2 regions of the Mesorhizobium sp. WSM4307 genome follow, and region 1 is predicted to be linked to the other one. Evidence: riboswitches for the same ligand, from Rfam matches in the RefSeq annotation. Region 1 holds a riboswitch; the other holds the start of a gene.
What was found. A riboswitch is a leader RNA that binds a small molecule or an ion and turns the genes downstream of it on or off. The one in region 1 is predicted to bind cobalamin.

Region 1 (11,970 bases):
GGCTGAAAGTGTCGCCGGCTAATGGGAAACGGCCGATAGGTTTGCGCGAGGGGGAGATGTCCGGCAGGACAGAGGAGGGCGCCTCGCGCAAACTTGGCAAGCATAGCCAATCCGCAAGAGACACCAACTGCCTTTCCGACAAGTCTCTTGCGTGAGCCTCGCGGCCTTTCTCTGCGACCATCCTCAGCACTGCAACGGCAATGTCGCGCGCCGCGTCGTCGCTTACGGTGGCGAGCAGCTTCGCATTCTGCCCATCACCCGCAACAGACACCTGCCACCGAACCTCGGCACCATTCCGCACCGCCTTCAGCCGCGCATCGGCCGTCACCGCATCCAGCGTCAGCTGCCCGCCGCCGTCCACCACGACAGACACTTTCGGTCCCAGCCTTGGCGTCAGCCCAGCATCCTCGATCGCCGCCCTGACCCGCTCAGCCAGCGGTTGCGGATCGGCGATCTCCTGCGGGTCGATCCCCGCCAGCGGCCCCGTCTCGACCGGCACGCCGGTCCGCACCGCAATGCCCAGCGCATCGACTTCCGCTGCCAGCAGCGTTGCGCTGTCCTCCGTCAAGCCACGTATCTGCAAGCTGCCACGCGCTGTCACTTCCATGACGCCGTTGCCATGCCGCAGGGCGGATTCGGCCAGACCGATCAACAGCTTCGGCGACAATCCTTCAGAAGATGGGCCTCCGGCAACCGGGTTGAGCCGCACCAGCAGCCCATCGCCGGTCTGCATCGGCGCCGACAGGGCCGGACAGGCGCCGCGACGTGAGAAGGCGTTCATGCCGCCACTCCCAGCGCTTCGGCCTCGGCAATCAGCGCGGCGAGATCGTCGTCGATGGAATTGCGCAAGGGATGCCAGAGGCCGCGCCGGCGCGCCGAGAGAAAACGCTCGGCAATGACTTTCGCGGCCGCCGGGTTTTCCCGAAGGATAAAGGCGCGGACTTCCGCGTCGCCGACATAGGCATCGTGCACGGCCTCGATCAGCGCGCCTGAAATGGCATGCGTGGTTTCGGCGAAGCCGACCAGCCGGTCGACCGTCTCGGCGAATTCGGAGGCGCCGCGCGGGCCGTGCCGCATCTGGCCTGATATGAAGCGCGCATTGACGGCGCGGGCGCGCACCACGCGAGATACGGCCTCACCGACCGACCGCGGCTTCGGCTTTTGCGGGTCCGTCGTGTCGAGCACGATGACATCGGCATTCCGGCCAAGGGCGGCAAGCGCGGCCGAAAAACCACCGATGAAGGCGACGTCGGCGGAGCCTTCGAGAATGTCGCGGCCGGGGTCGTCGCCGGTGTGGACCAGAAGATCGGCTTCGGCGATGCGGGTTTCAAACGCGCCCGGCGCCGAGATGCCTTCGCCGCCGGCGCCGCCATAGGCATGCGAGGTGGCGTCGAGATAGGCGCGGCCGATCTCTTCGCGCGCTGCCCAGTCGCCGCCGGACAAAAGATCCTCGACGCCGGCGCCATAGGTGCCGGGCGAGGTGCCGAAAATGCGCGGGCTAATCCTGCCGTCCGCTCGGGTCCGGGCCGCGAGCGGGTTTTCCGAATCGTCCTCGTCGCGGGCGGCGACGGCGTTGGCAGCGGCGTCGATCAGCGCGATCTGGGTCGGGAACATGTCACGGAACAGGCCCGATATGCGCCAGGTGACGTCGACGCGCGGGCGGCCGAGCGTGGCCGGCGGCAGCACTTCGATGCCGGTGATGCGGCCGGTGGCGGCATCCCATTGCGGCCGGCAACCCATCAGCGCCAGGCCTTGTGCGATCTCCTCGCCGCCGGTGCGCAGCGAGGCCGAGCCCCAGAGATCGATGACCAGCGAACGCGGCCAGTCGCCATGCGATTGCAGGTAGCCGCGCACCACTTCTTCGGCCGCCGCCTTGCCCAGATCATAGGCGGTCGGCGTCGGCATGGTGCGGGGATCCGACGTGAACAGATTGCGGCCGGTGGGCAGCACGTCGGAGCGGCCACGCGTCGGCGCGCCGGCCGGGCCGGCCTTGACGTGGCGGCCGTCCAGCGCGGCAACCAGCGCTGACCTTTCAGCCTCGGCACTTTGGCGGCGCTTGGCGTCGGCCTCATCGTCGGGCGCGCGGCCGTAGATATGCAACCCGTCCTTGATGGCGAAGTCCTTGAGGTCGCAGAGCCAGGCATCGATGCGGCGCAGCGCCTCGTCGGGTGCGTCGGTCCCGGCGACACCGGCTTCTGCGGCGAGGCCGGTCTTTTGCGCCGTGTCGACGATCAGCTTGGCCAGGCGGTCGCGGCGGCGGCGGTCGAGGCCGTCGGCTTGGGCGTATTCGTCGACCAGGCGTTCGAGCCTGTGCTGATCCTCGTCCAGCCCGGCGCCGGTCAGCGGCGGCGGCAGATGGCCGAGGGTCACGGCGGCAATGCGTCGCTTGGCTTGTGCTGCCTCGCCGGGATTGGAGACGATGAAGGGATAGATCACGGGCAGGGCGCCGGTGACGATCTCGGGGAAGCAGCTTTGCGACAGCGCAACGGTCTTGCCCGGCAGCCATTCCAGCGTGCCATGAGCGCCGACATGAATCAGGGCATGCACACCCAGCGATTCGCGCAGCCACAGGCCGAAGGCGATCAGGGCGTGGCGCGGCGGCAGCGTTGGATCGTGGTAGTCGGCGCGGCGATCGGCGGAGCGGCCGCGGTCTGGAGCGAGGGCGACCGTAATGTTGCCGAAGGCGGCGGCGCGGAAGGGGAAGCTTGCTGAGGTCGTTTGTGAAGGTTGGCGCGAGGCGCCCCCCTCTGTCCTGATGTCCGGCAGGACAGAGGGGGGCGCCTCGCGCAAACCTGTCTTGTCTTCCGCTTTCCCCCACGCCGCCTCAACAGCAGTCATTGCCTCGACAGGCAGGTCTCGTGAAAGGTCGAGATACTCATCCACCCCCAACCCATCATCGCCCCGCTCCAGCAAATCCAGCAGTTCGCGCGGCGATTGCGGGATCCCTTCAACCGCATAGCCCTGTTCCTTCAGGTCATGCAGCATCGCCAGCACGCTCGACGGCACGTCGAGGCCGACAGCATAGCCGGTACGGCCGGGAGCGCTTGGGTAATCCGGGATCAGAATGGCCAGCTTGCGTTCGGCGCGGGGCGTGTCCTGCAACTTGATGAAGGCTGCCACGCGGTCAGCCACCTGCGCGACGCGATCCGGTTCCGGCCGGTTGGCGAAGGCGCGGTGGCCAAGCGCGGGATCGACATCGCTTTCGCCCTTGAAGGAAATCGCGCCGGCGAGGATGCGGCCGTCCAACTCTGGCAGGACGACATGCATTGCGAGGTCGGCGGGCGCCAGGCCGCGCTGGTTGCTTTCCCAGACGTCGCGGCGGGTGGTGGCGACGATGACCTGGAAGACCGGCACGCCGGCGCGGTCGAACAGGGTTTCGACGCCGGGCTCGGCGCCGGAGGCGAAGGCGGTCGCGGTGATGATGGCGGCGGGTCTGAGCGTGGCGAGCGCGGTTTCCGCGAAGGCCAGGGATGTCGGGTCCTTGAGGCTGGAGACGAAGATGGGGACAGGCGTCATGCCGCGCGCGCTCAGCGCTTCAAAAAGCGCGTCGATCGGAGCGACGTCGGCGGCGAGAAGCATCGAGCGGTAGAAGAGAATGGGCACGACCTTTCCCTCGCCCTCGAGGGCGAGGGGGACGACGCCGCGGCCTGGCTCGTAGTAGCCGGCCTTCGGCACCGCCACCGGCTCAACCACAGCCGCGTCCTGTCCAGCCAGCCTGGCCAGCCTCTGCACCAGCGCGCCCATATTGGCCGGGCCGCCCTCGCGGAAATAGCCGAGCAGGTCGTCCAATTCCCGGCGCGGCAGCGTCGAGGCTTCGATCAGCCTGATATCCTCGTCATGGCTTTCGCCCGGCAGCAGCGCCAGCTTGATGCCGCGCTCGCGGGCGGTCGAGGCCAGCTGGTCGCAGCCATAGCGCCACCAGTCGTAGCCGCCGAGGATGCGCACCAGGATGATCTTGGCGTGGCGGGCGACGCTGTCGACCCAGAGGTCGACGGACATCGGGTGGCGCAGGTCGCGCAGGGCGGCCAGCCGCATCGAGGGCAGGCGGGCGGCATCCGCCTTCCAGGCGGCCGCCAGTCCGGCGAGGTCGCTGTCGGTGAAGGACAGGGCCACGATATCCGCCGGCGTCTGCCGCAGATCGACCGGCTCGGCGAGATCGTCGAGCGAGGCGGAGGTCGTGGTGAGGATATGCATCGCGGCCCGTGTCTGAAATCAGCCGGCGAGTATACGCTCGATTGCCGGGCGGTTCAGCCCCTTGAGGCCGATGACGACCAGGCGCGAACGGCGGTCGTCCTCGGCGGTCCAGGCGCGGTCGTAGTAATGATTGACGCGCGGGCCGACCGCCTGCAGCAAGAGCCGCATCGGCTTGCCGCCGACCTCGACGAAGCCTTTCACGCGCAGCACGTTTTCCTGTTCGGCGGCGGCGGCCACGCGCTGTGCCAGTTCGTCCGGATTGGCGATCGAGGGAATGTCGACGATGAAGGTGTCGAAGTCGTCATGCTCGTGGTCGAAGGCGCCGTCATGATGCGACTTGCGGTTCTCGATGTCGTCCTCGACGGCGAGACCAAGTCCGAGCAGCACGGAGGGATCGACCTCGCCATGCGAGGTCGGCACGATCTTCACGGCACGGGCGGAGTGTTCGCCGATGATGGCGTTGGCGCGGGCCGAGCCGGCGGCGTTCATCAGATCGCTTTTCGACAGGATGATCAGGTCGGCGCAGGCGATCTGGTCCTCGAACAGTTCCTCGACCGGGTCGTCATGATCGAGGCTGTCATCTTGCGCACGCTGCGCCTGCAAGGCGTCCATGTCGTTGGCGACACGGCCTTCGGCAAGTGCGGGACCATCGACCACAGCGATCACGCCGTCGACGGTCACGCGGCTCTTCACCGTCGGCCACTGGAACGCCTGGACCAGCGGCTTGGGCAGGGCCAGGCCCGAGGTCTCGATCAGTATGTGGTCGACCTTCGGGTTGAGCGACAGGATCTGGTCGAGCGCCGGCACGAAATCGTCGGCCACGGTGCAGCAGATGCAGCCATTGGCGAGTTCGACGATGTTTTCCTCCGGGCAGGTGTCGATGCCGCAGCCCTTCAAAATCTCGCCGTCGATGCCGATGTCGCCGAACTCGTTGACGATGATCGCAATGCGCTTGCCGCCGGCGTTCTCCAGGAGATGGCGGACCAGCGTCGTCTTGCCGGCGCCGAGGAAGCCGGTGACGACGGTACAGGGGACGCGGGTGACGGAAGCGCTCATGATCAGTCCTTCAACAGGTCGAGGGGAGGAATGCGGGCAACGAGGCCGCGCTTGAGGGAAGCAGGCCGGTCGCGCCATGGAATGAGGCCGTCCGTCGAGGTGGCGAAGAGTTTGGCGCCGGCGACGAGGTCGGCGCCGCTGGTCACGGTCAGGTCGCCGAAGACGTAGCTCCAGCAGCCGTCGCGTAGGATCGCGGCGCTCAGCCGGCGCTTGCAATTGCCGAGACATTCGACCGTGTGGATGCGGATGTTTCCATCAGATGCGGCGCGGCGTGTGTCGTCAGCCAAGAGTTCGCCGGCGCGGGGATGGGCGTCGGAGCCAGTCTCGTCGCGGCACGAGGCGCAGACGATCACCGTGACGCCGGCCAAGGCTTCGCCGTCGGCGGACGAATTGTCCTCTGTGCCAGCCGAAAAACTGCCGTTCTGGTCCAAAAAACCGGGCTCCTTGCCCGGAAACCCGCCGGGCGATCGGATTCTTTTGTCGCAGACGGCAGGTCTCCTGGCTCGCGGGTTATCGCCTTGGGTGCCGCCTTCCCGGGAACATCCCAGTGGCTTTCGGCCTTGGCTCGTCGCTTACAGTTGCGGGGACAGCCGCGGATTTGAGATTTTTCACCTCTCACCGCATTCCCTCTTAGCCCCTGCCGTTGCGGGCAAGGGACCGTCTGGAGCGGATTTAGGCTTTTGCAGGCAGCGGTGTCAACGCACGGCTACGACATGGCGATGTCGGCAAGCGCCAGGCCCAAATCGCCGGCAGGCGTCACTTCCATGCGTTCAAGGCCGAGCCAGCCTTGCATCTGCTTCAGTTCCTCGGAGAGCTGCGCGGCGGTCTCGGGCGGTGCCTTGGGCTCGGCGTAGGCGGCGTGGACGCGCAGGACGCTGGCTGGCCGGTCGGCCTTGAGGTCGACACGCGCGACGATCCTGTCGCCGAGCAGGAAAGGCAGGACGTAGTAGCCGTATTGGCGCTTCTCGGCGGGCGTATAGATCTCGATGCGGTAGTGGAAATCGAACAGCCGCTCCGAGCGCGAGCGCTCGAAGACGACCGGGTCGAACGGCGCCAGCAGGGCGCGGGCCTCGATCTTCCGGGGCAGGCGGGCGTCCTTATGAAGGTAGGCCGGCTTGTCCCAGCCTTCGACGCGCACCGGCAGCAGTTCACCCAACTCGACCAGTTCCTCCAGCCGGCCTTTCATGTCGGCCGGCGACAGCCGAAAATAGTCGCGCAAATCGCCTGATGTCGCCACCCCGTGGGCGCGGGCGGAAATGCGCAGCAATTCGCGGTGCGCGTCCTCGGCGGCCGGCACCGGCAGATCGAGGATCGCCTGCGGCAGCACGCGCTCGGGCAGATCATAGAAGCGCTCGAAGCCGCGGCGGTGCGCCGTGGTGATGCGGCCGGCCCAGAACAGCCATTCGAAGGCGTGCTTGGCATGGCTCCAGCCCCACCAGCCGCCCGAACCTTTCTGGCCTTCCAGCGCCGAAGCCGCGATCGGGCCGCGCGCGACGACCTCGCGGTAGATCTCTTCTATGTACGCGGCATGCTCGCGGCCCCATTTGGCCAGGCCCAGATACATCTCGTCGCCCTGCTCGGCGCGTTGCATGCGCCAGCGCATCAGCGGGTAGGTCTCGACCGGCAGGAACGAGGCCTCATGCGCCCAGTATTCGAAGACCGTGCGCTTGCGCGTCACCGCGGCATTGTCGAGCAGCGCCAGTGGGTAGGGGCCGAGCCGCGAATAGAGCGGCATGTAATGCGCGCGCACCACCGCGCTGACGGAATCGATCTGCAGCAGGCCGGTGCGGGAGAGCACACGGGCAAAGTGGCGGCGATCGGGTGTGCCATTTGGGCGGGGATCGAGAAATCCCTGTGCGGCGAGCGCAATACGCCGGGCGGCGGCAAGCGAGATCTTTTCCTTCATGCAGCTGTCACTCTAAGGGCGTTTCGACCGAGGTCCGACGGGTGATTCCAGCCCATGCTAGCAGGGTTTTTGCGGCAACCCTGTCAGGAGAGAAAAGTGGAGTAAAAGGCGAAGGAAATCAAACAGGAGGGGATCGGACCAGTTTCTCCGGATATGCCGTCCAGGCCGGCGTTTTGAACAAGGTTTGACTTGCTTCGCTGGAAGTGCTGCGCTAACCCTCGCCGCGTTGCAGCATAGGCCCCTTAAAACGGTTCAGCGGTTAATCTGTCACGCTTCCGCATTAAGGTCCGGTGCTGTAATCAAAGTGGATTGGCGCCAACGGAAAGCCGCTGCATGAACGCACTTCTCAGTTCGTACCTGCCCATCGTCCTGTTCATCGGCGTGGCGCTGGTCGTCGGCCTGGCGCTGCTGGCCGCACCGTTCCTGGTGGCCTACCGCAATCCCGATCCCGAAAAGCTTTCCGCCTACGAGTGCGGTTTCAACTCGTTCGACGATGCCCGCATGAAATTCGACATCCGCTTCTACCTGGTGTCGATCCTGTTCATCATCTTCGATCTGGAAGTGGCCTTCCTGTTTCCCTGGGCTGTGTCCTTCTCGAAGATCGGCATGCTCGGTTTCTGGTCGATGATGGTGTTTTTGGCAGTGCTGACCATCGGCTTTGCCTATGAATGGAAAAAAGGAGCGCTGGAATGGGATTGAACGACAGTTCAGGCACCCTTGTCGCGCCGAAGCCGAAGGGCATCATCGATCCCAACACCGGTCGGCCGGTTGGGGAGGACGATCCCTTCTTCCTCGAAATCAACAATGAGCTCGCCGACAAGGGGTTCCTGGTCACCTCGACCGAGGCGCTGATCACCTGGGCGCGCAGCGGCTCGCTGATGTTCATGACCTTCGGTCTGGCATGCTGCGCCGTCGAGATGATCCACACCTCGATGCCGCGCTACGACTCGGAGCGCTTCGGTGTCGCGCCGCGCGCGTCGCCGCGCCAGTCCGACATCATGATCGTCGCCGGCACGCTGACCAACAAGATGGCGCCGGCGCTGCGCAAGGTCTACGACCAGATGCCCGAGCCGCGCTACGTCATCTCGATGGGCTCCTGCGCCAATGGCGGCGGCTACTACCACTATTCCTATTCGGTGGTGCGCGGCTGCGACCGCGTCGTGCCGGTCGACATCTATGTGCCCGGCTGCCCGCCGAGCGCCGAAGCTTTGCTCTACGGCATTCTTCTCCTGCAGAAGAAAATCCGCCGCACCGGCACGATCGAACGGTAAATCCATGGCCGCATCCCTTAGCGAACTGTCGACCTATCTCGGCGAAAGGCTGATTGGTCGCGTCAATGACGCGGTGCTCGCCTATGGCGAGCTGACCATCCATGTCGAGCCGCGCGACCTCATCGAAGTCGTGACCTTCCTGCGCGACGATGCGCGCTGCCAGTTCATCTCGATCATCGATGTCTGCGGCGCCGACTATCCGTCGCGGGCCAAGCGCTTCGACGTCGTCTATCACTTGTTGTCGCCGAAACAGAATGTGCGCATCCGCGTCAAGGTGCAGGCCGACGAGGAGACGATGGTGCCCTCGATCACCGGCGTTTATCCCGGTGCCGACTGGTTCGAGCGCGAGACCTACGACCTCTATGGCGTGCTGTTCTCGGGCCATCCCGACCTGCGTCGCCTTTTGACCGACTACGGTTTCGAAGGCCACCCGCTGCGCAAGGATTTCCCGCTGACCGGTTTTGTCGAAGTGCGTTACGACGACGAAGCCAAGCGCGTCATCTACGAGCCGGTCGAGCTCAAGCAGGAATTCCGCAATTTTGATTTTCTCTCGCCATGGGAAGGGACGGATTACGTCCTGCCGGGCGATGAAAAAGCCAAGACGAATTGAGGCGCCAGAATGGCTGAAACCTCCGTCCGCAATTTCAACATCAACTTCGGCCCGCAACACCCTGCGGCGCATGGCGTTTTGCGCCTTGTGCTGGAGCTCGATGGCGAGGTCGTCGATCGCGTCGATCCGCATATCGGGCTGCTGCACCGCGGCACGGAAAAGCTGATCGAGGCAAAAACCTATCTGCAGGCCATCCCTTATCTCGACCGGCTCGACTATTGCGCGCCGATGAACCAGGAGCACGCCTTCGCGCTGGCCGCCGAGCGCCTGCTCGGCATCGAGGTGCCGAAGCGCGGCCAACTGATCCGCGTGCTCTACTGCGAGATCGGCCGCATCATGTCGCACATCCTCAATGTGACGACCCAGGCGATGGACGTCGGCGCGCTGACCCCGCCGCTATGGGGCTTCGTCGAGCGCGAGAAGCTGATGGTGTTCTATGAGCGCGCCAGCGGTTCGCGCATGCATGCCGCCTATTTCCGCCCCGGCGGTGTCCACCAGGACCTGCCACGCCAGCTGGTCGAGGACATCGGCAAGTGGATCGACCCGTTCCTGAAATCGATCGATGACCTCGACAAACTGCTGACCGGCAACCGCATCTTCAAGCAGCGCAATGTCGATATCGGTACTGTTTCGCTGGCCGATGCCTGGGCCTGGGGTTTTTCGGGCGTCATGGTGCGTGGTTCCGGCGCGGCCTGGGACCTGCGCAAGTCGCAGCCCTACGAATGCTATTCGGAAATGGATTTCGACATTCCGATCGGCAAGAACGGCGACTGCTACGACCGTTACCTCGTGCGCATGGAAGAAATGCGCCAGTCGGCCAGGATCATGCGGCAATGCGTCGATCTCTTGCTCGGCAAGGAAAGCACCGGCCCAGTGTCGAACCTCGACGGCAAGGTCGTGCCGCCCAAGCGTCAGGCGATGAAGCGCTCGATGGAAGCGCTGATCCACCACTTCAAGCTCTACACCGAGGGCTATCGCGTGCCGGCCGGCGAGGTCTATGCGGCCGTCGAGGCGCCGAAGGGCGAGTTCGGCGTCTATCTCGTTTCCGACGGCACCAACAAACCGTACCGTTGCAAGCTGCGCGCGCCCGGTTTCGCGCATCTTCAGGCCATGGATTTCCTCTGCCGCGGCCACATGCTGGCCGACGTCACCGCCGTTCTTGGCTCCCTCGACATCGTGTTTGGTGAGGTCGATCGCTAAATGTCAGTCCGCCGTCTCGCAGAAGCCAGCGTCCAGCCAGCATCCTTCGCCTTCAACCGGGCGAACGCGGCAGCGGCGAAGCAATGGATCAAGAAGTACCCGAAGGGCCGCGAGCAGTCGGCGATCATTCCGCTGCTGATGCTGGCGCAGGAGCAGGAAGGCTGGGTCACCAAGGCGGCGATCGAGACGATTTCAGACATGCTCGGCATGCCCAGGATTCGCGGGCTCGAGGTCGCGACCTTCTACACGCAGTACCAGCTCAATCCCGTTGGCACCCGCGCGCACATCCAGGTCTGCGGCACCACGCCCTGCATGCTGCGCGGCTCGGAAGCGCTGATGGATGTCTGCCGCTCGAAAATCCATCACGACCAGTTCCACACCAATGACAAGGGCACCTTGTCGTGGGAAGAGGTCGAGTGCCTAGGCGCCTGCGTCAACGCGCCGATGGTGATGATCTTCAAGGATACGTTCGAGGACCTGACGCCGGAACGGCTGGCCGAAATCATCGATCTCTATGATGCGGGCAAGGGCGCTTCGGTGGTGCCGGGGCCGCAGAACGGCCGCACCGGCTCGGAGCCGGCCTCCGGCCTGACGACGCTGAAAAGCGAAAAGGCGATCCTCAAGTCGACCCGCGACCGCGAGGCCAGGGAAGCAGCCAAGGCCGCCAAGGCGGCACCCGACGCGATCATCGCCGCGCCCGTCCCGGCGCCCGCTGCCGCTCCGGTCGCGCCGTCCAAAGCCAGCAAGCCGAAGACCGACGCGCTCGAGACCAGCCCGGCGCTGAAGACACCCTCAAAGACCAAGGTGGCACCGGCGGCGGAAAAGGCGGCGAGCGTTTCGGCGCCGCTGCATTCGGCCGCCAATGCCAATAAGGCAGCGCCGGAAGTCGAGAAGGTCTCCAAGCAGCGCAATGGGCCCAGATCCAAGGCCGAACCAGCCGCTGCCTTCAAGGCGCCGGAAGCCAAGGCGCCGGCCGCCAAGCCGGCGAAACCGTCGCTGGAAGACAAGAACCGCCCGGCCGGGATCGACAGGCCGACCGCGGTGGACGATCTCAAGCTGATCTCCGGCGTCGGCCCGAAGATAGAGGGCGTCCTGCATACGCTGGGCATCTTCACGTTCGCGCAGGTCGCTTCCTGGAAGAAGGCCGAGCGCGAGTGGGTGGACGGCTATCTCTCCTTCCAGGGCCGTATCGAGCGCGACGACTGGGTCAAGCAGGCCAAGGCGCTCGCCAAGGGCGGCGTCGCCGAATACATCCGCGTCTTCGGCAAGAAGCCGGTCTGAGGGACGAAAAATGCTTCAGGATAAAGACCGCATCTTCACCAACATCTACGGCCTCTTCGACAAGTCGCTAGCCGGCGCGATGGCGCGCGGCGCCTGGGACAACACGCCCGGCATCGTCGCCAAGGGCCGCGAATGGATCGTCAACGAGATGAAGGCGTCCGGCCTGCGCGGTCGCGGCGGCGCCGGCTTCCCGACGGGCCTCAAATGGTCGTTCATGCCCAAGCAGAGCGATGGCAGGCCAAGCTACCTCGTCATCAACGCCGATGAATCCGAGCCCGGCACCTGCAAGGACCGTGACATCCTGCGCAACGATCCGCACACGCTGGTCGAAGGAGCGCTGCTCGCCGGCTTCGCCATGGGCGCGATCGCCGCCTACATCTATGTGCGCGGCGAGTTCATCAGGGAGCGCGAGGCGCTGCAGCGCGCCATCGACGAGGCCTATGAGGCCAAGC
Region 2 (11,970 bases), on a different contig from region 1:
GAGGGCCGTCTCGCCTTCCACGGCGTCGACCGCATCTATCCCTCGACCTCGGCGCTGCTCAAGAACGGCGGCAGGATCAATCTGACGCTGCGGCGGGTGACGAAGCCGAACGAGAACGCCTTATAAGCCGATCCTGACGCGCGCCCTACCGAGGTCGCCAGGGTCTTGGAAACAGCTGCAACTGCTTGGCAAGGCTGCCGTGGCGGGGCCGCCCGACGTTGTCACGCCTCGATTTCGAGAGCCGAAAGCGGCTTCGAGCAGCAGGCGAGGATGAAGCCGTCATCGATCTCGTGATCGAGGATGCCGCCATTGTGGCTCATCTCGACGGCGCCCGAGACTTTCTTCACCTTGCAGGTTCCGCACAGGCCGAATTCGCAGGCCGCGGGGATCCGCACGCCCGACGAACGCGCCGTCTGCAGCACGGTCTGGCCGGCGATGCACTCGGCATCGACGTCCGAAAGCGCGAAGCGGATCGGTGTTGCCTCGATGGGAACGGCAACGCCGTCTTCCGCGGGCGACGCGAACGGCGCCGGGACTTCCTCCACCGCGGGGGCTGCAAAGCTCTCCTGGTGGTATTTCGTCATGTCGAAGCCAGCGGCTTCAAGCATGCCGCGCACGGCGCGCATGAAAGGATCCGGACCGCAGCAGAAGATCTCGCGTTCGCGGAAATCGGGCGCCAGCAGCGGCAGCCGGATCGCGTCGATGCGGCCCATATGGCCATACCAGCCCTCGCGGCTCGACCGCTCCTCGATCATGAAGCCGAGCGACAGGCCCGGCATATGGCCGCCGAGCAGTTCGAGTTCCTTGCGGAAGATGATCTCTTCGGCGCGCCGCGCGCAGTTGACGAAGCCGACATCGGTCCATGGCGCGCAATCGTTCAGCCAACGCAGCATCGACATCATCGGCGTCACGCCGGAACCGGCCGAGATGAACAGATATTTGGCCGCCGGGTGGCTGTGCAGCGAAAAGTCGCCGCTCGGCCCATAAGCCTTGACGTGCGAACCGGGCACCAGGTGATCGAACATCCAGCGTGTGCCGATGCTGCCGGCCTGCGCCTTCACCGTCACCGCGATCGAGAACGGCCGTGACGGCGACGACGACAGCGTATAGGTGCGCATCAGCGGTCCGTCCGACGTCGGCAGTTCCAGCGTCACGAACTGGCCCGGCTTGTAGCGGAACCAGGTCTGGTTGTCGGAGCGGAAGGTGAAGGTCTTGACGTCAGGCGCCTCGTCGCTGACGCCGATCACTTCCAGCACCTGCAGCCTGTCGTTCCAGGGCGCCATCTGATCGAGATGGCGATAGAGGCCAAGATCCGTCATCGCGTTCATCCCCAAACCTCTCAGGCGACACTGCGCAGGGCCGGCCGGCCGTCTTCGGCAAGCCGTGGGCCGATGAAGGACGCGTACCATTCGACAAACTGGATCACGCCGCCCTCGTGCAGCTCCGAATAGGGGCCGGGCTCATAGGCCGGCGACAGAATGCCGAAGGCGTTTTCCTCGACGATGCGGCGATCCTGGTCGTTGGTCTCGGTCCAGACATGGGTGAGTTCGGCAAGATCGTAGTCGACGCCCTCGACTGCGTCCTTGTGCACCAGCCATTTGGTCGTCACCGCGGTTTCCGTGGCGCTGATCGGCAGCACGCGGAAGGTGACGGCATGGTCGCCGAGGATGTGGTTCCACGTCGTCGGATAGTGATAGAGCAGCAAGGAGCCGATGCGGTCGGCCGAGACGCTGTCGGACAGGTTCTTCTTCACCGCCCGCTTGCCCGTCATCGTGTAGCTGACCGCATCGCGCAGCAGCGGCGCGCGGGTGGCGCGGTATTGCCCGGCCGGATCGATGCGGAACTTGCTCGGCAGCCCGGCCGCCTCGCATTTGGCCCAGTGTGCCAGCATTTCCGGATCGCTGTCGGCGCCTTGCACGCCGGTCACCGTCGGGGCTTCCGGGAAGGTCTTGCACAGTTCCGGGTGATTGCCGGCGCAATGATAGCACTCGCGGTTGTTTTCCCAGACGAGCTTCCAGTTGCCCTTCTCGACGATCGTGCTCTCGAAGGCGATCTTTGCTTCGCTGAGCCGGTGCGGCTTGAGATAGGGTTCGATCATCGCCCGCATCGGCGCGAAGTCGGCGGGTTCCTTGGCCAGGCAGATGAAGATATAGCCGGCCACGCTTTCGCAGGCGACCGGCTTCAGGCCGAACTGGCTTTTGTCGAAGCCGTCTGCCATCTGGCGGGCAAACAGCAGCCTTCCGTCCAACTCATAGGTCCATTGGTGATAGGGGCAGACCAGCTTGGCGGCCATGCCCTTGTCGGTGTTGCAGACGCGGCTGCCGCGGTGGCGGCAGGAATTGTGGAAGGCGTTGATCTTGCCCTGCTGATCGCGCACCAGCACGACAGGGTAGTCGCCGATCTGTACGGTGATGAAGCTGCCGGGCTTGGGCAGTTCGCAATCATGGCCGACGAACAGCCAGTCGCGATACCAGATCAGCTCCATGTCGAGCTTGAAGAAATCGGGATCGGTATAGAAGGGTTGCTCGAGCGAGAAGCCCTCTCTGCGGCCATTCAACAGCCTCAGCATATCGTTGCGCGCATCCATGTCCTGTCCTCATACTTCAAGGACTGAACTGGTGGTGATTGAGGAAGGATGAGACGCAGCTCGGCGAAAGCCGGGCACGCGCGATCCGCCTCTTGACCGCCCACCGCGATCAGTCGAGTTCAAAAATCTCGGGCTGGTTTCCGGGCTCTGGAGTGTCCTTGCGGACGGTCGCGACACCTTCCCAGGCTTTTGCCCAGTGGTCTCCCGTTGCGACTTGAACTCCACCACCGTTGCGGGGGCAGCGCCGGATTTTGACCGGCTTCCCAATTCTCCGCCCCGTCGTCACGAAGCGGCACCTGAGATGACATGATCTAATCACGACAGCGTTTGCGACATCGGCATGAAAGCGACATCGTATCCATGCGGCGCGACACGCATGCGCAACGATCAGGTCACGGGCAGCGGTCACGAAAATCGCCTCCGCCGATAGCTGTGCCGGCTGTCAAAATCGACCCGGAACTGGGGCAAAAGAGGTTAACGGTTTCGAAAAGTGACTATTAGCAGACTCTAAAATCGAACCGAACGGTTCGTTTCTGTTGACGGTGCGTGCAGGACGGTGTGAACGATGGACCTCCGATACAGTCTGTGACCTTGCGGCTGGCGTTTACTAAGTGGTTGATATCAAAAAGAAAAATGCATGGCTCGGAAGCCCTGGCACAATTTCAAGTGGTGGATTCTTGGTCCACACGGAACAACTTCGTGATTGGAAACGGCGAACTGGCTTTCCCACATCGGGCCTGTCCGAACGACGCGATTTCAATCCCAAGACACGCCGCTAGACGGACGGAAAAAATACTGGAGTACCAAAAATGAAAAAGATTGTTCTCACTGCCGCCGCCCTTCTGGCTATTTCCGGCAGCGCCTTTGCTGGTAGCGACCACTATGGTTCGAATGCCGCCGCAGCCACGGCTGTCGACAGCTCGTACACCGCTTCGACCAACAAGTCGGAGCCGGCTGCTCAGACGCCTGCCCAGGGCGCCGATCGCAACCTCTTCGGCAACAACTAACAACAGATCCCGGCCGACAGCGGGCTTTTCGCCCGCCGCTCTGGCCGACCTTGAGAAATTCAGGAGACTAACATGAGCAAGATCATCCTTGCTGCCGCCGCCGTCCTGGCCATTTCCGGCAGCGCCTTCGCTGGCAGCGACAACTACGGTTCCAACGGTGCCAACCAGTCGGCCGCTGCGGCCGACCATTCCTACACGGCTTCGGTCGACAAGTCGGCTCCGGCCACCCAGCTGCCTGCTCAGCAGGGCGCTGACCGCAACCTCTTCGGCAAGTAATGCCGGTTTACGGGAATGGCGGCGATGCCGGCCGTTCCCGTGAAATCCAGAAATTCAGGAGACTAACATGAACAAGATCATCCTTGCTGCCGCCGCCGTTCTGGCCATCTCCGGCAGCGCTTTCGCGGGCAGCGACAATTTTGGTTCCAATGGCGCCAACCAGCCCGCCGTGACTTCGCCCGCCGCAACTTCGATTGACAACTCGCGTACGGCTTCGATCCGCGAGAGCGGCTCGCCTGTCTACAAGCTGCTCAATTCGTCGGGCGACGCGCAGAAGTCCGCTCCTCAGGGCAGCGACCGCAACCTCTTCGGCCGTTAACAGCCGTAGCTGATTTCCAAAAAAGGAGCGGCGGGCCTGGCCCGCCGCTCTTTTTTGTTGCCTTGACCCAGCAGGACCGGCGGCCTCAAGCCGCTTTTGCTTCCGGCTTTTGCAGCGCGAAGGAATGTCCGTCCGCATCGAAGATATGCAGGTCCTCGGCATTGGCGCTCAGCCGCAATGTCGAACCGCGCTTGACCTCGACATTGCCCGGCAGTTTGGTCACCAGCGGCAGGTCGGCGCGGCCGATATCGACATAGACCAGCTGGACCTCGCCGAGCTGCTCGACATAGTCGACCGTTCCCTCGAACAGATAGTCCGCGCCGCTGGCGATCATCAGGTCTTCCGGCCGCACGCCGAAACTGACCGCCGCGCCCTTGGCCGAGGCCGGCGTGGTGATCGGCACCGCCGCCTTGCGGCCGCCGACATGGCTGACGACGGTCGGGTTGCCGGTCTTGTCGATGGTTGCCGGCAGGATGTTCATGGCCGGTGAGCCGATGAACTGGGCGACGAACAGATTGCCGGGTTTCTTGTAAAGGTCCATCGGCGTGCCGACCTGTTCGACATGGCCGTCCTTCAGCACCACGATGCGGTCGGCCAGCGTCATCGCCTCGACCTGGTCGTGGGTGACATAGATCATCGTCGTGTTGGGCATCGATTCCTTGAGCTTGGCGATCTCGATGCGCGTGGCGACGCGTAGCGCGGCGTCAAGGTTCGACAGCGGCTCGTCGAACAGGAACACTTTCGGATTGCGCACGATGGCGCGGCCGATGGCGACACGCTGGCGCTGGCCGCCCGACATCGCCTTGGGCAGTCGGTCGAGATACTTGGTCAATTGCAGGATTTCCGCCGCCTGGCGCACGCGGCGGTCGATCTCGGCCTTGTTCTCCTTGCCGATCTTCATCGAGAACGCCATGTTGTCGTAGACCGTCATATGCGGATAGAGCGCGTAGGACTGGAACACCATGGCGATGCCGCGCTTGGACGGCGGCACGTCGTTGACAACGTCGCCATCGATCTTGAGTTCGCCCGACGTGATTTCCTCGAGCCCGGCGATCGAGCGCAGCAAGGTCGACTTGCCGCAGCCCGATGGACCGACGAAGACGATGAACTCGCCCGATTTGATATCGAGGTCGATGCCGTGGAGAATGTTGAGATTGCCGTAGGACTTCTTCACTTGTCTCAGATTGACATCGGCCATTGGTGTCCTCCCAGTGATTTCCTCAAAGATTTCAGTCTATGCGCCCGAACCAGGCGCCGTAGCCGCCAAGCTCGATCGAACCGGTGCTCGCCTGCCCCGAAAACCCGTGTCCCGGCAAAGGTTGCAGTGATCGGCTGCCAAGGTCAACCTTGGCCGGCTTGGCGCCCAGGTTGAAGACGCAGACAACCTGCTCGTTTCCGGCGCGGCGCGTGAAGGCGACGGTGTCGCCCTCGCTTTCGATGAAGGTGATGTCGCCCTTGGCCAGAGCCGGATGGGCGCGGCGGAAGGTCAGGAAGCGCCGATAGTGCTCGAGCAGCGAAGCCTGGTCGCCTTGCTGGACATTGACCGCCTGCGCCAGATGCTTGGCCGGCACCGGCAGCCAGGGCTTGGCCTGGGAAAAGCCGCCATTCCTGGCGCCGCCATCCCACACCATGGGCGTACGGCAGCCGTCGCGGCCCTTGAACTCCGGCCAGAAGCGGATGCCATAGGGGTCCTGCAGGTCCTCGAAGCGCAGTTCGGCCTCGCCCAGCCCGAGTTCCTCGCCCTGGTAGATGCAGACCGAGCCGCGCAGCGACATCAGCAATGCCGAGATGACCTTGAGATAGGCGACAGGGTCGGCTTCGCCGGCGGCCCAGCGCGAGGCCGGGCGCATCACGTCATGGTTGGAAAACGCCCAGCACGACCAGCCGTCGCTGGCGACCTTGCCAAAGGCTTCCAGCACCGAGCGCACCTTGGCGGCGCTGATCTTTTCCGGCGCCAGGAAGTCGAAGGAATAGCACATGTGCACGCGCTTGCCGCCGGCCGTGTAGGCGGCCACGACTTCCAGCCCGCGCTGCGAATCGCCGACCTCGCCGACGGCGGCGGTTGCCGGATATTCGTCGAGCAAAGCGCGGAAGCGTTCGAGGAAGCCGAGATTTTCCGGGCGGCTCTTGTCGTAGAGATGGTCCTGGTAGTTGTAGGGATTGACCGCCGGCGCGGTCTGGTCGTTGCGTTCTTCCGGCGGCAGCGGCGGATTGTTTTCCAGGCCCTGACTGTGGAAGTAGAAATTGATCGTGTCGAGGCGAAAGCCGTCGACGCCGCGTTCCAGCCAAAAGCGGGTGACGTCGAGCAGCGCATCCTGGACTTCACGGTTGTGGAAATTGAGGTCGGGCTGCTCGGCCAGGAAATTGTGCAGGTAATATTGCTGGCGGCTGGTGTCCCACTGCCAGGCCGACCCCCCGAAGATCGACAGCCAGTTGTTGGGCGGCGTCCCGTCGGGCCTGGCGTCCGCCCAGACATACCAGTCGGCCTTGGAATTGCTACGGCTCGACCGGCTTTCCTTGAACCAGGGATGGATGTCGGCCGTATGCGACAGCACTTCGTCGATCATCACCTTGAGACCCAGCCGGTGCGCCTCCGCCGTCAGCGCGTCGAAATCGGCCAGCGTGCCGAACATCGGGTCGACGTCGCAATAGTCCGAGACGTCATAGCCGAAATCCTTCATCGGCGATTTGAAGAAGGGCGAGATCCAGATGGCGTCCGCGCCGAGCGCGGCGATGTAGGGCAGCCGTCCGATGATGCCCTTGAGGTCGCCGATGCCGTCGCCGTTCGAATCCTGGTAGCTGCGCGGATAGATCTGGTAGATCACCGCGCCTCGCCACCAGTCGCGATCGATGGCGAGGTCGGGGTTCGAACTGGCTTTCAAAGCGGATTGCATGGTTTCAGCCTCCTTTCACCGAGCCGGCGAGCAGCCCGCGGACGAAATAGCGCTGCAGTGAGAAAAAGACGATTAGCGGCACGATGATGGTGATGAAGGCCGATGTCGTCAGGATCTCCCAGTTGCCGCCGCGAGAGCCGAGCAGCGCGTTGAGCTTGGCCGTCAACACGATCTGGTCGGGTGCCGTACCAAGGAAAACCATCGCCACCAGGAGATCGTTCCATACCCACAGGAATTGGAAGATGGCGAAGGAGGCCAGCACCGGGAAGGACAGCGGCAGCACGATCTTGACGAAGATCTCGAAATCGCTGGCGCCGTCGATGCGGGCCGATTCCATGATCTCGCGTGGCAGGCCGGCGATATAGCTCCTCAGCAGGTAGATTGCGAAGGGCAGGCCGAAGCCGGTATGCGCCAGCCAGATGCCGAGATAGGTCTTCGACGGCACGCCGAAGAAAGTACCGACGCCGTTATAGAGCTTGAGCAGCGGGATCAGCGACATCTGCAGCGGCACTACCAGCAGGCCGATGATGACCGCGATCAGCAGCGCACGGCCGGGAAACCGCATCCAGGCCAGCGCATAGGCGGCAAAGGCGGCGATCAGGATCGGGATGACCGTCGCCGGTATGGTGACGGTCAGCGAATTCATGAACGAGCGGCCGATGCCTTCCGAGAACAGCACCGTCTGGTAGTTGTCGGGGGTGAATTTCGGCGGCGCCGACGAAGCATAGTAGAGACGCTGGCCGCGGTCGCCTTCGAACGCCTTGGGCGAGGTCATGACGAAGCTGCCGTCGGCATTGACCTGCAGGGTGACGCCTTCACCCAGGTCGGCCGATGAGCCGGCCGGATATTGCGTCGGAGCGGCCGCCTTGACGCCGAAGGCGCTGATGTTGCGCTTGGCGCCATCGCCGAAAATGTTGCCCTCGAGAACGTACTTGCCGTCCTTCTGGGTCTGCGCCGTGGCGGGCGGCAGCCGCCCGGCCTCGGTCTGGCTGGAGCTGGCGAATGAATTCCACCAGCCCGAGGCGACTATCTGGTCCTTGTCGCGCAGCGACGAGACCAGGATGCCGAGTGTCGGAATGGTCCAGATGGCAACGAAGACCAGCACCGCTATGTGGACGCCGAAACGGCTGGCGAAGGATTTTCCGGTCGCGACGGCCATCTCAATGTCCTCCCGTCTCTTTGTTCGCCTGGCGGATGTTCCAGACCATGATCGGGATGACCGCTATCATGATGATGATGGCGATCGTTGCGCCGCGGCCGAAATCGCCGCCGCCTCGGAACATCCAGTCGAACATCAGATTGGCCAGCACCTGGCTGTTCCACTGGCCGTTGGTCATGGTCAGCACGATGTCGAAAACTTTGAGCACCAGGATGGTGATGGTGGTCCAGACAACGGCGATGGTGCCCCAGATCTGCGGCACCATGATCTTCCAGAAGATCTGGAACGGGTTGGCGCCGTCGATGACCGCGGCCTCCAGCGTCTCTTCCGGAATGCCGCGCAACGCCGAGGACAGGATGACCATGGCAAAGCCGGTCTGGATCCAGATCAGGATGATCATCAGGAAGAAATTGTTCCAGAACGGCAGCGATATCCACACCTGCGGCTGGCCGCCGAAATGCTGGATGATGGCGTTGAGCAGGCCGATCTGCACCTGGCCCTCGCCGCGATATTCGTAAATGAACTTCCAGATCACGCTGGCGCCGACAAAGGAGATGGCCAGCGGCAGGAAAATCAGGCTCTTGGCGATCGTGCCCCACCAGATCTTGTCGGTGAGCACGGCGATGATCAGGCCGAGGAAGGTGCAGGCCGCCGGCACCACCGCCAGCCACAGCAGGTTGTTCAGGATCGAGCGCCGAAGATCTGGATCGCGCAAAGCCCACTCGTAGTTGGCGAGCCCGACGAAACTGCTGCCGCCGCGGTCGAGGAAGGAGAGCCATAGTGTCGCGATCACCGGGTAGATCAGGTAGATGGTGAGAATGATCAGCGCCGGGCCGACGAACAGCCATGGCCGCACAAGGCCCTGCCGGCGCAGATTGTTGACGGCAGCCGTGCCGGTGACCCCGCGCGAAGGGAAGGTCAGGTCCAGCAGTTTGTTGGCGCCCCAGAAGTAGGCGACACAGCCGCCGACGCCGATGATGATGACGAAAATGGCCGAGAAAATCTGAGCCGCCATGGGTCCCTCTCCCTGCGCATGACCAGCCAGGCAAGCTGGCGGTCGGATGCACCGACTTTGTGAGTCATTCGGAACAATCGAAACGCGAAGGCTTCCGGCGTATGCCGCCGGTCGGACCCGGGCCGTGGCCCGGATCCTGCAGGAGGATCAGTAAGGTTCCAGCTTGCCTGTTGCGATCTACTTGATTGCGTCCCAGCTCTTCTGGATGTCGGCGGCCACGTCCTGGGCGGACTTGCCGCCGACCAGATCGATCATGCCGGTCCAGAATGAGCCGGCACCGATCTTGCCGGGCATCAGGTCGGAGCCGTCGAAACGGACTGTCGTCGCTCCGACCAGGATCTCGCCCTGCTTCTTCAGCGCATCGCTGCCATAGGCATCCTTGTTGGCGCTCTTGAAGGGGGTGACGAAGCTCTTCTGTGCCATCCACAATTCATGCGCGAGCGGCATTTCGAGGAACTTGATGAACTCGCGCGATGCCTTGGAATCCTTGGTGATCATCACCAGCGTTCCGGCGACCTCCAGCGGCGTTCCGAGTTCCGGCTTGGAGGCGTAGGGCGGGTAGGGGAAGAAGTCCGCGTCCTGGCCGAGCTTCACGCCCTCCGGGAAGAAGGACGGGATGAACGATGCCTGATGGTGCATGTAGCACTTCGGCGGCACGGTGAAGAGCCCCTTCGGGCTGTCGCGGAAATCGGTCGCCGCTACTGCCTTGGCGCCGCCATCCACCATCTTGTCGTCGGTGGCGATCTTGCCGAAGATGTCGATGGCGCTGACCACTGCCGGATCGGTGAACGGGATCTCGTTCTTGACCCACTTGTCGTAGACTTCCGGCGGCTGCGTCCTGAGCATGATGTCCTCGACCCAGTCGGTCGCCGGCCATCCTGTCGCACCGCCGGAACCAAGCCCGATGCACCAGGGCTTGCCGCCATCGGCGATGATCTTCTTTTCGAGCTCGGCCAGTTCCTCTTGCGTCTTCGGCACCTTGTAGCCGGCTTCCTCGAAATTGTCGGGCGAGTACCAGACCAGCCCTTTCACGTCGATCTTGTAGGGAAAGGCATAGAAGGCCGACTTGCCGTCCTTGCCGGTGTAGGTGCCGAGTTTGGCCCAGGAGTCGCCGGCGGCGTAGTTTTCCTTGATCCACGCGGCGACGTCGTCGCCCAGCGGGGTCAGCACGCCCTTGGAAGCGAGGTCCTGGATCAGGCCCGGCTGCGGCAGGACGGCGATGTTCGGCGGGCTGCCGGCCTGGGTGTCGATGACGATCTGCTGCTCGTAATTTTCGGACGAGGAGTATTTCACCTCCGCACCGGTCGCCTCGGAGAAATAGTCGAGCACCGAACGGACAAGCGTCTCATCCTCGCCGCGCCACGGCCCGAAGATGGTCAGCGTCTCGCCCTTGAGGTCGACCTTCTTGAGGTCTTCAAAGTTTGCCCAGTTGAAGCGCTTGTCCTCGCCTGGTTTGAACTTCAGTTCGGCATGCGCGGGCGTATTCAGGGCGAGCGCACCAAACGCAACACCCAGCAAAAGCATTTTCTTCATCGGTATTCCTCCCAGTGGGTCACACACACCGGACGGAACCTCCATTCCGCCCGCCGACGCCGCAGGACTGTGACTCAGTCGTAAGGGAACCGCAACCTTTCGAAGAGCCTTCCAAAGCGCTTTGGCTTTTTGGATCACGCCATTGAATCATCTGAAAGTCAAGAGGCTCGGTAGCTAATCGATTTAATTTTGCAGATTATGCCACCGAAAAGTGCACCGCAGCATGCTTTTTTGGCAACGCAACAGCAATTTTCGTTTCAAACTGACTCCAACCCCGACTATGGTCATCTCGATACCGTCGCGCCTTTGTGGCGATTGGGTCGATTCAATTTAAAAGCGCTTTGAGGGAATGGAGGCCGTTGTGAACCTCAAGCAGCTCGCGCATATGCTGGCGCTTTCGCAGACCACGGTAAGCCGGGCACTGAATGGCTATCCGGAGGTCAACGAGGAGACGCGCAGGCGCGTCATGGACGCCGCCAAGCGCCATGGTTATCGCCCCAATCCGAGCGCGCGGCGGCTGGCGACCGGCAAATCCGGCATGATCGGCTATGTCCTGCCGACGGGTGCGGCCGTCGACATCGATCCGCATTTTGTCGAGTTTCTGTCCGGCCTCGGCGACTATGCCCGCTCGCACGAGCTCGACCTCGTGCTGTCCCCGGCCGACGCCGACGACCAGGAGACGACCTATCGGCGCATCGTCGCCAACCGGCAGGTCGATGCCGTCTATATCTCTTCGCCGCGGCCGCAGGACAGTCGGGTGGCGCTGGTCAGCACGCTCGGCATTCCCTTCCTCGTCCATGGCCGCAGCGAGGGCTTCGATTTCGACTATCCCTATCTCGACATCGATAATGAGGGCGCCTTCCACGAAGCGGCGCGGCTGCTGGTCCAGCTCGGCCACCGGCGGCTGGCGCTGATCAATGGCGACGACCGCGAGACCTTCGCCATCCATCGCGAGCGCGGCGTGCGCCGCGCGCTCGCGGCAAGCGGGCTAAGCCTGGGCGAACGCCATGTCTGCTCCGTGGTCATGACCGAAGAGAACGGCTATCGCGCCACCAGGCGCCTGCTCGAGGAGGGCGACGCGCCGACGGCGATCGCCTGCTCCAGCCTGATCATGGCGCTGGGCGTCGTGCGCGCGGTGCGCGACCTCGGCCTCACCATTCCCGGCGATGTCTCGCTGATC

Region 2: it holds a riboswitch for cobalamin, as region 1 does, so the genes downstream of both, FJV83_RS12825 (aromatic ring-hydroxylating dioxygenase subunit alpha) here and FJV83_RS11710 (DUF1636 family protein) in region 1, are expected to answer to the same signal.

Annotation. Positions count from the first base shown of each region.
Region 1 covers NZ_VFTB01000004.1:343,696-355,665, forward strand. Annotated here, with positions in the region: partial or broken gene cobG (precorrin-3B synthase) at 1-781, opposite strand, end outside; gene cobN (cobaltochelatase subunit CobN) at 778-4,194, opposite strand; gene cobW (cobalamin biosynthesis protein CobW) at 4,213-5,250, opposite strand; gene FJV83_RS11710 (DUF1636 family protein) at 5,253-5,681, opposite strand; cobalamin riboswitch at 5,721-5,927, opposite strand; gene FJV83_RS11715 (winged helix-turn-helix domain-containing protein) at 5,957-7,156, opposite strand; gene FJV83_RS11720 (NADH-quinone oxidoreductase subunit A) at 7,490-7,855, shown strand; gene FJV83_RS11725 (NADH-quinone oxidoreductase subunit B) at 7,846-8,427, shown strand; gene FJV83_RS11730 (NADH-quinone oxidoreductase subunit C) at 8,432-9,037, shown strand; gene FJV83_RS11735 (NADH-quinone oxidoreductase subunit D) at 9,047-10,237, shown strand; gene FJV83_RS11740 (NADH-quinone oxidoreductase subunit E) at 10,238-11,518, shown strand; gene nuoF (NADH-quinone oxidoreductase subunit NuoF) at 11,529-11,970, shown strand, end outside.
Region 2 covers NZ_VFTB01000005.1:20,768-32,737, forward strand. Annotated here, with positions in the region: gene FJV83_RS12815 (alpha-ketoglutarate-dependent dioxygenase AlkB) at 1-126, shown strand, start outside; gene FJV83_RS12820 (hybrid-cluster NAD(P)-dependent oxidoreductase) at 222-1,319, opposite strand; gene FJV83_RS12825 (aromatic ring-hydroxylating dioxygenase subunit alpha) at 1,340-2,587, opposite strand; cobalamin riboswitch at 2,701-2,902, opposite strand; gene FJV83_RS12830 (DUF680 domain-containing protein) at 3,397-3,594, shown strand; gene FJV83_RS12835 (DUF680 domain-containing protein) at 3,667-3,870, shown strand; gene FJV83_RS12840 (DUF680 domain-containing protein) at 3,938-4,189, shown strand; gene ugpC (sn-glycerol-3-phosphate ABC transporter ATP-binding protein UgpC) at 4,275-5,387, opposite strand; gene FJV83_RS12850 (alpha-glucosidase family protein) at 5,419-7,083, opposite strand; gene FJV83_RS12855 (carbohydrate ABC transporter permease) at 7,088-8,242, opposite strand; gene FJV83_RS12860 (sugar ABC transporter permease) at 8,244-9,257, opposite strand; gene FJV83_RS12865 (ABC transporter substrate-binding protein) at 9,435-10,790, opposite strand; gene FJV83_RS12870 (substrate-binding domain-containing protein) at 11,152-11,970, shown strand, end outside.